2 regions of the Streptococcus fryi genome follow, and region 1 is predicted to be linked to the other one. Evidence: predicted binding sites of a transcription regulator. Region 1 holds the regulator's gene; the other holds the start of a gene.
The links. The regulator CtsR, encoded in region 1, represses protease genes until heat stress. The targets are predictions, from matches to a motif close to TTGGTCAAAAAAGGTCAAANA.
Positions count from the first base shown of each region.

Region 2: ACVRZH_RS02415 (ATP-dependent Clp protease proteolytic subunit) is a predicted target of CtsR. The motif match lies at 1,417-1,437, and genes of this name have one in related genera.

Region 1 is NZ_JBRUGW010000002.1:95,892-99,315, forward strand. It holds gene pbp1b (penicillin-binding protein PBP1B) at 1-1,462, shown strand, start outside; gene ACVRZH_RS01385 (CtsR family transcriptional regulator) at 1,880-2,341, shown strand; gene ACVRZH_RS01390 (ATP-dependent Clp protease ATP-binding subunit) at 2,446-3,424, shown strand, end outside.
Region 2 is NZ_JBRUGW010000005.1:15,193-18,616, reverse strand. It holds gene ACVRZH_RS02425 (UDP-N-acetylmuramoyl-L-alanyl-D-glutamate--L-lysine ligase) at 1-410, opposite strand, end outside; gene upp (uracil phosphoribosyltransferase) at 663-1,292, shown strand; gene ACVRZH_RS02415 (ATP-dependent Clp protease proteolytic subunit) at 1,483-2,073, shown strand; gene ACVRZH_RS02410 (bifunctional DnaQ family exonuclease/ATP-dependent helicase) at 2,239-3,424, shown strand, end outside.

The sequences.
Region 1 (3,424 bases):
ATATCTCTTGAAGCGAGATAAGGTGTCTGCGCTTGAACAGAAAAATGAAGATACCAAGGCAACATATAGACAACTTGCGTTACAAGAATTGAGACTCGGAGGTTATCATATCACGACGACGATTCATAAGTCAGTTCATGAAGCTATGCAAAATGCAGCGGCAACTTATGGTGGTCTCTTAGATGACGGTACAGGTTATGTGGAGATGGGCAATGTCCTCATGGACAATAAAACAGGTGCTGTCCTAGGTTTCATTGGTGGCCGTAACTATCAGCTCAATCAAAATAACCATGCCTTTGATACCAAGCGCTCAACAGGCTCTAGTACAAAACCTATCTTTTATGGCATTGCGATTGACCAAGGTTTGATGGGAAGTGCTAGTCTCTTGTCAAACTATCCAACGACTTTTTCGAGCGGGCAAAAAATCATGCACGTTGACCATGAAGGAACGACAATGATTACTCTCCAAGAAGCTTTGGATATGTCTTGGAATATCCCAGCATTCTGGACTTATCAAGTCCTTCGTCAAAAAGGTGTTGATGTCTATGGTTATATGAGTCAGTTAGGCTATGAGATTCCGGATTATAATATCGAAAGTCTGCCGCTTGGTGGTGGCTTAGAGGTTTCGGTTGCGCAACAAACGAGTGCCTATCAGATGATTGCTAACAATGGTTATTATATGCCTAGACATATGGTATCTCAAATTACGGATAGTCAAGGCAATGTGATATACCAGCACGAAGCACAAGGTAAACAAATTTTTAGCCCAGCGACTGCAACAATTATGCAACAGATGTTGAGAGGGCCTTTAACTTCAGGTTTAACAACTTCTTTCCGTAGTCGCCTATCGGCTCTGAATGGTCAGTTGGCTGGAGCTGATTGGATAGGTAAGACAGGAACGACTAACAACTATTCTGATGCGTGGCTCATGTTAGCGACGCCAACAGTATCTTTGGGCTCTTGGGCAGGTCATGACGATAATGCTTCCTTGAGAGAATTAACAGGTTTTAACAATAATGCCAATTATATGGCACATTTGATCAACGCCATTCATCAGGCAGACCCATCGATTTTTGGTATTGGTGAGCGATTCAATTTGGACAGTAGTGTAATTAGTAGTACAGTCTTAAAATCAACTGGACTCAAACCAGGTAGCTTTACTTACAATGGCAAAACCTACAGTATCAATGGTGAAACAACAACCAGCTACTGGGCAGTTAATGGACCAGGATTTACTACCTATAAGTTTGCCATGGGAGGTACAGAGAGTGATTATCAGAAAGCTTGGAATAGAATATTAGGTAATCAATTGTCATCCAGTGAGAAAAAGCCAGTTGTTCCAGTTGCGAATGAAGAAAAAAAATCGACTGATGTTAAAGATGATAAAAAAGAGCCAGCTAAACCTGAGGAAGTTTCTGAGGAGCCTGCTAATGAAGAAGAGCCGATTGAGTCTTCTGAGTAGTGTGTTTTCTGTTTCACGACTAGTCTTTATTTTCAATTAGATATCAAAAATTGCTAACTTATTCCGATGTCCGATGCGTTCATTCGTTATCAACAGATGTTGCTTTGGGCAATATCTTGATCACGAGTTAAGCAAGAAGTTTTGTGGATTAAGATTATGATAGAGTTCGCCATAACCTTTCTTGATGGTCGTTGATTGGCAGATGTGGCCGCGTTTGCTGCTACATTTCATCAATCAAACCTTGGAGATTATGGGAACTCTTTTTGAATGGTTTGGGTTTTGTTGTTGCTCTACACTCTCTGACTTGATAAAGAATGCTTATCTTGCTATAATAGTCAAGAATGGTCAAATCAGTCATAATCATATATTTTAAATTGGTTTTTATCTAAGGTTGAACCTTGGGAAAGGAGGATGGCTATGGAGCCCAAAAATACATCTGATAGTATCGAAGAATATATCAAACGCCTCTTGCTTCAATCTGGTGTTGCAGAGTTGAAAAGAAGCCATCTCGCAGAATTTTTCCAAGTTGTGCCTAGTCAGATTAACTATGTGATTAAGACGCGCTTCACTGAGAGTCGTGGCTATGTGGTTGAAAGTAAGCGTGGTGGTGGTGGCTATATCCGAATTGCCAAGGTTGAATTTTCAAACAAACATCATTTACTAAACGAGTTAGTAGCAAGTATTGGTGACCAGATTAGTTGGCCAGTTTTTGGCGATTTGGTTCAGTTGTTGTTTGACGAGGGGATTTTAACAGAGCGTGAAGGTAATATTATTTTAGCCAGTGCGGAAGATGATGTTCTAGGTCCTGAATCCTCTCGGATTAGAGCGCGTTTATTACGCAAATTACTGCAACGTATTGACCGTAAGGGGTTCGATTAAGGCCGTGATAAAAAAAACGAGGTCTCTGAACGACGAACAAGAGAGTAGTGAGAATAGTGTACTCACTCTCGTACCTATTTGATGAATAATGAGGAATAAGTAAAATGACATTTTCCTATAAGATGCAAGAAGTTTTTCGCGTAGCCCAGTTTCAAGCTGCGCGTTTTGATAGTTTATATTTAGAGACATGGCATGTTTTGTTGGCCATGGTTGATGTTCAGGAGTCTGTTGCAGGTTTAGCCTTCTTAGAATTTGAACCGTCTATTCCAGTTGAGGAGTATGAGGCGGCAGCTATTTTGCTGTTAGATAAGTCTCCAAAAACAAAACCAAAAATCGATATAAAATCTCATTCACGTGCTTTACAGGAAGTCTTAAGTTTGGCAGAAATGATTTGTCAGGTTGTTTCAGCAGATGAGATTGGAACAGAGCATGTGCTTCTAGCGATGCTTCAACAATTGGATATTCTCTCAAATCGTTTGCTGGAAATGGCAGGCTTCAAGGGTAAAGAAAGCGGTGATAGTCAACCACGTCTATCTGATTTGCGTAAGGCAGTCGAGCGTCAAGCAGGTTTTACGAAAGAGCAGATTAAGACAGTGTTAGAATTACGTCGTCCGAAAAAACCAAAAGGGAGTAACTTCTCAGACATGATGAAGCCACCAACAACGGTTGGTGAATTATCAGAGTTTACAAGGGATTTGAGTGAGATGGCGCGACTAGGTAAATTGGAGCCAGTCGTTGGACGAGATAAGGAAATCAGTCGCATGGTTCAAGTCCTTAGTCGTAAGACCAAGAACAATCCAGTCCTCGTGGGTGAAGCAGGTGTTGGTAAAACGGCTCTTGCCTATGGTTTGGCACAGCGCATTCATTCAGGGATGATACCTTATGAATTAGCGGATATGCGTGTTCTAGAATTAGACATGATGAGTGTCGTCGCTGGGACTCGTTTTAGAGGTGATTTTGAAGAACGCATGAACCAGATTATTGCTGACATTGAAGAAGACGGCAAGATTATTCTCTTTGTGGACGAGTTGCATACGATTATGGGTTCTGGTAGTGGTATTGATAGTACCTTAGATGCTGCCA
Region 2 (3,424 bases), on a different contig from region 1:
TGGCCTTGTTTTAAAATAGTGTAGGCGTAGTAGGCTGCTGTTGTTTTGCCCTTAGTACCTGTAAAGGCTAGGAGTTTTAACTTGTTTTGAGGATATCCGTAGAAAGCCATAGCAATTAAACTCATGGCTTGTTTGATGTCATTGACAATAATAACAGGGATGCCAACATGATAATCTCTCTCAGCAACGTAAAAACGTAGACCTTGCTGAACGGCTTCCTTGAGGAATTCTTCTTTGAAACTCAGGCCTTTAACAAAAAAGAGGGTTTGAAAGTCGGCTGTTTTGCTATTATAACTAATATTTTGGAAGGTTTCACCGTGCCAGTTATAAAATAGCTCATCATTTAAGGCAATGGTTCTAAAATTATTGTCTTGTTTTAAAATGGATAATGTTTGTTCAATAGTAATCATACTACTATTTTAGACTGAAATGCACGGTTTTACAAGTGACAAGGTCAAGATTTGTTAGCTTTAGTTTTTGACTAACCCGTTGACAACAGAGAAAAAGTTTTTAAGGGGTTGTGTCTGGTCAGAGAAAACTTAACTGAGAGCTGTGTCGTGATTTTATAGTGAAAGGACATAGTGATCAGGTTATCATTTGACGGACTATTCATTATGAGATATAATGGGGAGAAAGTAAAAAATAGAAGGTGGTTTAAAATCATGGGAAAATTTCAAGTTATTTCACACCCGCTTATTCAGCATAAGTTGTCTATTCTTCGTCGTAAGACAACGTCAACTAAAGACTTCCGTGAGTTAGTTAATGAGATTGCCATGTTGATGGGTTATGAAGTTTCTAGAGATTTACCGCTTGAAGATGTGGAAATCGAGACACCTATTACAACAACAGTACAAAAACAAGTAGCTGGTAAAAAATTAGCGATTGTTCCGATTCTTCGTGCAGGTGTTGGTATGGTTGACGGTTTGTTGAGCCTTGTTCCAGCTGCAAAAGTTGGTCACATCGGTATGTACCGTGATGAAGAAACCCTCCAACCTGTTGAGTATTTGGTTAAATTACCAGAGGATATTGACCAACGTCAAATTTTCTTGGTTGACCCAATGCTTGCGACAGGTGGTTCAGCTGTTTTAGCGATTGACTCCTTGAAAAAACGTGGTGCTGCCAATATCAAATTTGTCTGCTTAGTTGCTGCACCAGAAGGTGTCAAACTCCTTCAAGAAGCCCATCCGGATGTTGATATCTACACGGCAGCTCTCGATGAACGTTTAAATGAAAATGGCTATATTGTTCCAGGTTTAGGAGATGCAGGAGATCGCCTTTTCGGTACAAAATAATGACAAGAAATGGAGGTTTGGGTTTATATTCCCTGCCTCTCTTTTCATGTTTTCTTTGTCCCAAATAATACTTACGAGGTATTTGATTGACCAATAATATAACCAGTACAAAGAAAAAGGTTTTTGTTTGACCTTATTTGACCAATGAGGTATAATAAGATTACGATTTTATAAATATGAGGGAGAAGTTATGATTCCAGTAGTTATTGAACAAACATCACGAGGCGAGCGTTCTTACGATATTTACTCACGTCTTTTGAAGGACCGTATTATCATGTTGACGGGTCCAGTTGAGGACAATATGGCAAACTCTGTTATTGCGCAGTTGCTTTTCTTGGACGCTCAAGATCACACCAAAGACATTTACTTGTATGTGAACACACCTGGAGGTTCTGTGTCGGCTGGTCTTGCCATTGTTGATACCATGAACTTTATCAAGGCAGATGTCCAAACAATTGTTATGGGGATGGCAGCTAGCATGGGTACTGTTATTGCTTCAAGCGGTGCTAAGGGTAAACGTTTTATGTTACCGAATGCTGAGTACATGATTCATCAACCAATGGGTGGAACTGGTAGTGGTACGCAACAATCAGATATGGCGATTGCAGCAGAACACTTACTTAAGACACGTAACAATTTAGAGCGTATTTTGGCTAAAAACTCAGGTCAAACAATCAAGAAGATTCATGCAGATGCTGAACGTGACCGTTGGATGTCTGCTGAGGAGACATTGAAATATGGTTTCATTGATGAAATCATGGAAAACAATGATTTAAAATAAGTAGCATATTGATAGAAGTAACAGGCTTCAATCGTTGCAGATGCGCTTGCCAAAGTATTATTGATAAACAAGAAGTTGGGGATTGTACTCAACTTCTTTTTGCTATTAGTGATCTTCATTTGATATGACTTGGTAGCAATCTTCAGCTGTGATATAATAGAGACTATGAGTGACAGATTGAAACCAAGAAAATATGCAGTGGTTGATTTAGAGGCAACTAATCCGGGTCGAAATGCCAGTATTATTCAAGTAGGCATAGTGATTATCGAGGGAGGACGCATCACAAGGGTTTATGAAACAGATGTGAATCCTTATGAGCCTTTAGATAGCCACATTAAGCATTTGACAGGCTTAACGGATGAACGCTTGTCTAAAGCACCTGATTTTGCTCAGGTTGCTAGAGAAATTTTTGAATTGATAGAGGATGCTGTATTTGTCGCCCACAATGTGCGATTTGATGCTAATCTGTTAGCAGAGCATCTCTTTTTTGAAGGTTATGATTTACATACACCAAGGGTTGATACTGTTGAGTTGGCACAAATCTTTTTTCCAACTCTTGAAAAGTATAATTTACCAACTTTAAGTAAGGTTTTGGGCTTGCAGCTTGAAGAAGCCCATACCGCTATTTCTGATGCCTATGCCACAGCGCAATTATTCTTAAAATTGCAAGAAAAAATAGCGACTCTACCCCGTCAATTATTAGAAAAAATCCTTGTTTTTGCGGATAGTTTATTATTTGAAACGAGATTGGTGATTGAGGAGGTCTTAGATAAGGCTCCAGTCATGCTGGGGACGACTGTTCTTGAGGCAGATGGTATTATTGTCAAGGGAGAGAAACCTCTACTAAAAGAACGAGCATTTGCTGATGATTTTGGAGTTAATCTTGCTCTTCTTGAATTGGAACAACGACCTAAGCAGATGAGATTTGCGGATTTGTTGGCGCAAGCATTTGAACAGGATACGGTCAGTTTTTTACAGGCTCAGACAGGTATTGGAAAGACCTATGCTTACCTTCTGACTTTATTAGCTAAGACAAGACATCAAAAAGTGATTGTTTCTGTACCGACGATTGCTTTACAAAATCAATTGATGGCTCAGGAAATATCAGCTATTCAAGAGGTGTTTCATGTCAATGCTCTAAGTGTAAAGAGCCCACGTCATTACATTAGTTTGGAAAAATTTGCAGATAGCTTATCCCGTTTGGATAAGAATAGACTGGTGAATCGTTATAAAATGCAGTTACTAGTCTGGCTCTTTGAAACAGAGACGGGTGATTTGGATGAAATTCGTCAGAAACATCGCTATGAAGCTTTTTTTGAGAGTATCTGTCATGATGGTGAGGTACCTGAGA